One region of the Novosphingobium pentaromativorans US6-1 genome, then DNA from elsewhere that is predicted to be linked to it. Evidence: riboswitches for the same ligand, from Rfam matches in the RefSeq annotation. Region 1 holds a riboswitch; each other region holds the start of a gene.

The links. A riboswitch is a leader RNA that binds a small molecule or an ion and turns the genes downstream of it on or off. The one in region 1 is predicted to bind cobalamin.
Region 2: it holds a riboswitch for cobalamin, as region 1 does, so the genes downstream of both, JI59_RS15090 (TonB-dependent receptor plug domain-containing protein) here and JI59_RS16650 (HoxN/HupN/NixA family nickel/cobalt transporter) in region 1, are expected to answer to the same signal.
Region 3: it holds a riboswitch for cobalamin, as region 1 does, so the genes downstream of both, cobO (cob(I)yrinic acid a,c-diamide adenosyltransferase) here and JI59_RS16650 (HoxN/HupN/NixA family nickel/cobalt transporter) in region 1, are expected to answer to the same signal.

What each region holds. Positions count from the first base shown of each region.
Region 1 is NZ_CP009291.1:3,536,692-3,538,948, reverse strand. Features, by position in the region: cobalamin riboswitch at 174-411, opposite strand; gene JI59_RS16650 (HoxN/HupN/NixA family nickel/cobalt transporter) at 487-1,533, opposite strand; cobalamin riboswitch at 1,716-1,972, opposite strand; gene JI59_RS16645 (diaminopimelate decarboxylase) at 2,069-2,257, opposite strand, start outside.
Region 2 is NZ_CP009291.1:3,229,416-3,231,672, reverse strand. Features, by position in the region: gene JI59_RS15090 (TonB-dependent receptor plug domain-containing protein) at 1-968, opposite strand, end outside; cobalamin riboswitch at 1,063-1,259, opposite strand; gene JI59_RS15085 (cell wall hydrolase) at 1,455-2,257, shown strand, end outside.
Region 3 is NZ_CP009291.1:716,817-719,073, reverse strand. Features, by position in the region: gene JI59_RS03240 (DUF1636 domain-containing protein) at 1-260, opposite strand, end outside; cobalamin riboswitch at 440-634, opposite strand; cobalamin riboswitch at 694-902, shown strand; gene cobO (cob(I)yrinic acid a,c-diamide adenosyltransferase) at 1,000-1,686, shown strand; gene ggt (gamma-glutamyltransferase) at 1,845-2,257, shown strand, end outside.

The sequences.
Region 1 (2,257 bases):
CACGCGCCATGGCGACAACGGCGGGGCTTGCCGGGAGCGAATCCGACCGACGCGCGGCGACGGGCGGGCGCGAAAAGGCACCCGTTACCGCGCGTTCGTGCAGCCCCAGCCGCACAGCTTCGTCGCTCAGACGGAAGAATTACCGTGCCGTGACCATCCCCTGGATCAAGGCAAGAGCGACCGGTGCGCCGGCAGGTCTCCTGGCTTGCGGGTCACTGCTTGATGCACGCCTTCCCGGATCGCCTTGCGGCTTCATCCAGTGGCCGGCCCTTCGCGTGAGGAAGGGAACCGTGTGCATCTCGCTATCCGCTCACAGTTGCAGGGACAGCCGCGGTTTTGGGAAGGAGAGACCTTCCCGCACCGCATTCCCGATTAAGCCCCTTTCGGGGCACCGGCGCGATCATTCGAAGCACAGAATCGATCCGTGCTTCGAAGCGAGGCCCTAGAACAGATCGACCGCCAAGCCAATCGCCTAAGGACCGGTTCTCATGCCGAGACGCGCACTTCGATATCGTCGAAGCGCTTCCAGCGGTAGATCGCGAAGCTGGCGAGCCAGCACAGCACGAAAAGGCCGATGATGCCGAACCCCAGGCTGTTGAAGTTCTCTCCCAGTTCGCCGGCAATATCGAACAGGCCGCCGGTGAGGCCCAGCTTATCGCCGATCAGGGCGACCGTTTCGATCCCGCCGATGACGATGGCGACAAGCGCCGAAATCAGGGTGATGGTGATGTTGTAGTAGAGCTTGCGGATCGGCTTGACGAAAGCCCACTCGTAGGCGCCGAGCATGACGACGCCGTCGGCGGTATCGATCAGCGCCATGCCCACGGCGAAAAGCACCGGCAGGACGAGGATCGTGCCGATGGAGAGCCCGTCCGCCGCCTGCCCCGCCGAAAGGCCCAGGATGGCCACTTCGGTCGCGGTGTCGAAACCCAGCCCGAACAGGAAGCCCAGCGGAGCCATGTGCCAGCTGCGGGTGATGAGGCGGAACATCGGCCGGAAAAGGCGCGCCATCAGCCCGCGATTGCCCAGCAGCATGTCGAGGTCTTCCTCCACATAGGCGCCCCCGGCACGGACATGGGCGAAGGTCTTCCACACGTTGCGCAGGATGATCAGGTTCATGGCGGCAATCGAGAACAGGAAGATCGCCGAGATCGAGGTCGCGACGAGACCGCCGACCTGCTTGAGACTTTCGAACTGCGTCAGTGCGCTCGTCGTCAGGGCAATGGCTATGGCCGCGATGGTGACGATGCCGGAATGTCCGATGGCGAACCAGAAGCCGACTGCGATCGGGCGCTGACCGTCCTGCATCAGCTTGCGGGTCACGTTGTCGATGGCCGCGATATGGTCCGCGTCCACGGCATGACGCAGCCCCAGGCCCCATGCCAGCAGGGCCGTGCCGAGCATGAGCGGCTGATCGTGGAACAGCGAGAAAGCCCAGATCCAGGCGGCGATATTGGCGGCCACGAGCGGGCCGAAAAGCCAGCCTATCCGGCGGCGCAGGTTGGGTCGAACAGAATGCGGCAATTGAGCCATGATGCGAAATCGTCCTCCGGCGTCTTGCGACAAGGCCGGGACGAACCGCTCAGGCGAACGGCCGGAAGGCGCAGGCAACCGGACGCCAGGGCCAGTCGACACGCCGCTCCGCTGCGGCCCCGGCCGCAGGTTCGTCGCTCAGACGGAGTTCACCGTGCCGCGGCCATCCCCTGGACCAGGGCAAGAGCGACCAGACGCCGGCAGGTCTCCTGGCTCGCGGGTCACAGCTTGATGCACGCCTTCCCAGGCCCTTCGCGGCATGCCGCATTCGGCCCAGTGGCTGCTTCCCAGGCGCCCATGGCGCATGAAAAGCCCTGTGCATCGCGCTATCCGCTTACAGTTGCAGGGACAGCCGCGGACTTGGGAAAGGCAATCCCTTCCCCGCACCGCATTCCCGATTAAGCCCCTGTTACGGGGCACCGGCGCGATCAATGGGAATCGGCAAAAACCGATTCGAAGGTGCTGATAACACCCCGATTTCGCAGTGCCCATCGCAAGTTTGCGGCAATCGCGCGGCCCCGGCGCGGCGCGCAGCCTACAGGGCGCGTTCGGTAAAGGCGCCGCGCATGCAGTGGTTGGAACTCATCGCCGAGCCGTATCCCCCGGCATTGAGGAAGGCGATGAAGTCCCCCTCCTCAACGGGCGGAAGGAGCGTGTCGGCAGCCCAGATATCGAGCGCTTCGTTGATATTGCCGGCAATCGTCACCCGCTCGCCCGGCGCCGA
Region 2 (2,257 bases), 310 kb from region 1:
TCCGCCCTTTCGCTGCGGCCCTGCGTTTCGGAATTGAACTGGTCCGAGATCGTCGGGTCGTAGTAACGGCGGCGGGTGTCCGAAACCTGATAGCCTGCATCGAGCGTGAGCGCATCACCGGTCCACGTCAGCCCCGCGCGGCCGCCCAGCTCGCGGGTCTTCTGGTACTCGGGCGTATCGGCGAAAGTGTAATCGGGCGCAGGATAGCCATCGAGGTCGAGCGTGCCATCGGTAAAGCGGCCCACCACGCTGGCGGTAAGGCCCGGCACCAGATCGACGTGGGCACGGCCACCGGCCCGCCACTGCCTGAAGCCGTCGGCCTCGGTACCGGACGCCGCCTGGCTGATGCCATCGGTGCGCATGTAACCGCCGTTGAGGTTGACGCCGTAAGTCTCGCCGGAAAGCCCGGCCGAAACCTGCCCGTCGAAGCTGTCGCGCGCGCCATACTCTGCCGAGCCCTCGACGCCGTTGACGTCGCGGCTGGTGATCGCCAGCACGCCGCCGATGGCTTCCGATCCCCAGACGACCGAGTTCGAACCGCGCAGCAGTTCGACCCTGCCGACCGGCCCGGTCATCAGGTTGCCGAAATCGAACCCGCCGCTGGGCGCGGCAATGTCCGCAACGCGCAGGCCGTCGACCAGCACCAGAAGCTGCTGGGAATTGGCGCCGCGCACGAACAGGCTCGTCGTCCCGCCGATGCTGCCGTTACGGCTGAAGGTCACGCCCGGCAGGCGCTCCAGCACGCGGGCGACGTCCGGCCCCTGGATGGAATCGATCTCCTCGCTGCCGACGACGCTGACGGGCTGCCCCGCCTGATCGACGCGCAGCGCGCTGCCGGTCGCGATCACCGTGATCGCGTCGCCCAGCGGAACGAACGGCGCGACATCGGCCTCATCGGCAAGAGCGGGGGAAACAAGAGCGGGTGTGGACACGGCAAGCGCGGTGCCGAGCAGATACAGATACTTCACGTACAAACCTCCAACCTGAACGAAGCGTCGCTCGTGGCTGAGGCCGCGCCTTCACGGCGCATGACTCGCTGCATTCCGGTCCAACCCGCCCGGCGCGGAACGACCATCACTGGCAGGTCTCCTGGCTCCCGGATCATAGCGCCGCCCCACCTTCCCGGCATCCTTGTGACAAGACGCCAGTGGCCAATCGGGACGGAACTCCCCGGTCACAGTTGCGGGGACAGCGCCGGAATCGAACCGGCTTCCCTCTTAGGTCCGGCAAGCCGGACAACCCGTGACGTGGCCGGGCGGATACTGCGGTGTTGCAGGCTTTGCAAGCACGGCCGCGCAAGTACCTGCCCGCGCAACCGGTTTGTTTACCGGTTAAGGCTACAAGGCGGCGGTGTGTCGCTTCGGGACGGCGACCACGGAGCGGATGCGCCGGATCGATAGGCGGGTTAGGCGCAGGATGCGCCGACGAGCCACGTTGACGGGGCGCACGTTGAAGTGGCGCACATTGACGGTGCGCACTTTGACAAGGCGAGCGAAAGGAACCGAGTGACCGAGCCACCTGCCCTGATGGCCCTGATCGGCGAAAGCGAGGCGCGCCCGCGCGACTTCGCGGCCCGGTTCGAGCGCGGGCGCAGGAACCGGCATGCGCACCGCGCCCATCTGCAGCGGCGCTGGAGCGTGGCCGCTGCAGGCCTTGCCGCCATCGCCCTGCCCGCCTTCGCCTCACCGGGACACTGGGACCGCTTCACCATCGCCGCTGCCACGGCCGAGGCGCAGACCCCCGAGCCGATGCCCTTCGAGCGCGCCGGATCGAGTTTTCCCGGCTCCGCCTTCTATTACCTCGAACAGGAAGCCGCGCCCCTGCAGGTGGGCGAAGGCATCCATTCCGACGCCGGGGACGCGGACGCACCGGCCCCTGAAGCCCGCGCCCCTGCCCGCCCGCTCACCATCGATGCCAGCGGCATCGACCGCACCCGCGCGCTGCAGTGCATGACCGCCGCCATATACTATGAAGCCGCAAGCGAGGCCGAAGCCGGCCAGCGTGCGGTTGCGCAGGTCGTGCTCAACCGGGTGGCCCACCCGGCCTATCCCAATACCGTGTGCGGCGTGGTCTACGAAGGATCGGAACGCTCCACCGGCTGCCAGTTCTCGTTCACCTGCGACGGCTCGCTCGCACGCAAACCTTCGCGCTATTTCTGGGACCGGGCGATGCAGGTCGCCCGCGCCGCGCTGACGGGCTACGTCTATGCCCCGGTCGGCCTGGCGACGCATTACCACACCGTGCAGGTCCATCCCTA
Region 3 (2,257 bases), 1.2 Mb from region 1:
GCGGCGAAATCGCCGAGAACGTAACCGACCTTGCCCGGCGCGCGGACATGCACCGTGCAGAAACGCTTGCAGGCAAACAGGCACGGCATTTCCTGCACGGCGACCGCCGCCAGGGCCGGTTCTTCGGCCTGGACTTCGCGCATGGCCGAGGCAAGGCGCGCACCGCCCCGCTTGCCATGCTCATCCTCGCGCTCGGTCTCGGAATGGCGGCAGGTCGAGCAGACCACCACAGAAGCTTCAGCTTTCACGGCACGCAGCATCAACGCATCGCTCCAGAACACGGACGACAAATAGACATCAAGAGCATGTTCACGCTCCCTCCTTGCAAACGGCTCCAGCCCTGCCGGAAGCGAGACCGGCAAGACGATGACTGTCGTTGCGCGAGGGACGACCCCGCTTTGCGCAAGGCCCTCGAACACCCGGTGCGCCCTGCCCGGATGAAGAACGACTGCGGCAGGCAGGTCTCCTGGCTCACGGGTCAGCGCCGCTCCGGCCGCCTTCTCAGGACCGGCTTGGGGTCCCAATGGCGAAATGGCCGGATGGCTCGCCGCTTACAGTTGCAGGGGCAGCCCGGGACTTGCACCCGAATTCCCTTTTGATCCCCTTGCGGGGAACCTGTCGCAGCCCGGCAAGTATCGCGCAGTCATGCCCTTCGCAAGCGCAATATGCTTGCAGGCAGCCTTGCCCTGACCTATCCGCGAGGCCGTAACGGGTGCCCGCAAGGGCTTAATCGGGAAGTCCGGGCAGCGAAGTCTTCGCCGCATCTACGGCACTGCTCCCGCAACTGTGACCGGTGAGCGCATCGCCATTATGCCATTGAACGGGCACACCCTGTTCGAGAAGGCGGCGAAAGGCGCGGCGAACCGGAAAGTCAGGAAACCGGCCCGCTACCGTCGTTCCTTCGCGCGGGCGGGATGAACCGGGCGGACGAGGGCCTCGCATCCTGCGGGCAATCCCTTGGCAAACGACAATCGTGCGTGCGTCGAAGAGGAAACCCGAGTGAATGCCAGACTTGCCGGACTCTCCTTCGCCCCGCCGCATGCCACCCACGAGAGAGGCCAGACCGTTATGACCGATACCGAGAATCTCACCGAAGAAGACCGCCGCCACAAGGAACGGACCCGCAAGCTCAAGTCCTTAGTCGATGCGCGCATTGCTGCAGCCAGGATCGACAAGGGCCTGGTGCTCGTCCTTACCGGAAACGGCAAGGGCAAGTCCTCGAGCGCCTTCGGCATGGTGGCTCGCACGCTGGGCTACGGGCGCACGGCTGCGGTATTCCAGTTCATCAAGAGCAAGGTCGACGTGGGCGAACGCGCTTTCCTCTCCGTGCAGCCGGGCGTCACCTGGGAGAACTGCGGCGAGGGCTTCACCTGGGAAACCCAGAACCGCCAGCGCGACATTGCCGCTGCGCAGGCCGGGTGGACCAAGGCAAAGGCCGCGCTGGCCGATCCTGAGATCTCGCTCGTCGTGCTAGATGAACTGACGTACCTCATCAATTACGGCTACCTCACGCTGGAAGAAGTCCTTCCTGCGATCAGGAACCGGCCGGAGATGCAGCACGTGGTAATCACCGGGCGCGCGGCCCATGCCGAATTCATCGAACTGGCCGACACGGTAAGCAGGATCGGTGACGAGAAGCACGCTTTCCGCAATGGCATCAAGGCGCAGCCGGGGATCGACCTCTAGCCAACGGCAGCGCACTGCAAGCAGAAATGTCCTCGCCGCAAGGCCCTATACCTGCCGGACGGAACTGTTAGGTTCCGTCCCGGCGATCGCGCGAGTCCCTGACTGAAGGGGCCATCGCCGCGACAAGATCGATTGAAGCTACCCCGCGGAGAACCCTATTGCGCCGCCTTTTCCTGTCCGTCGGCCTTGCCGCACTGACACTGACGACCATTTCCCAGGCCAGCGTTTCCCAGGCCAGCGTTTCCCAGGCCAGTCCGCCCCCTGCAGCAACCGTCGAGCAGACCGCACGGGCCGAAGTACCGGAGCGGGAACAGGCCGGGTTTGCAAAGCATGCAATGGTCGCGGCGGCCAATCCCCTCGCTGTGAAGGCAGGGGTGGACGTGCTGCGCAAGGGCGGCTCGGCGGTCGACGCCGCAGTGGCGATCCAGGCGGTCCTCGGCCTTGTCGAACCGCAGAGTTCGGGGATCGGCGGCGGCGCCTTCATGGTCTACTACGACGCGAAGAGCCGCAAGGCGACATACTACGACGGGCGCGAAACCGCGCCTGCCGGCGCGACCGACCGCCTATTCCT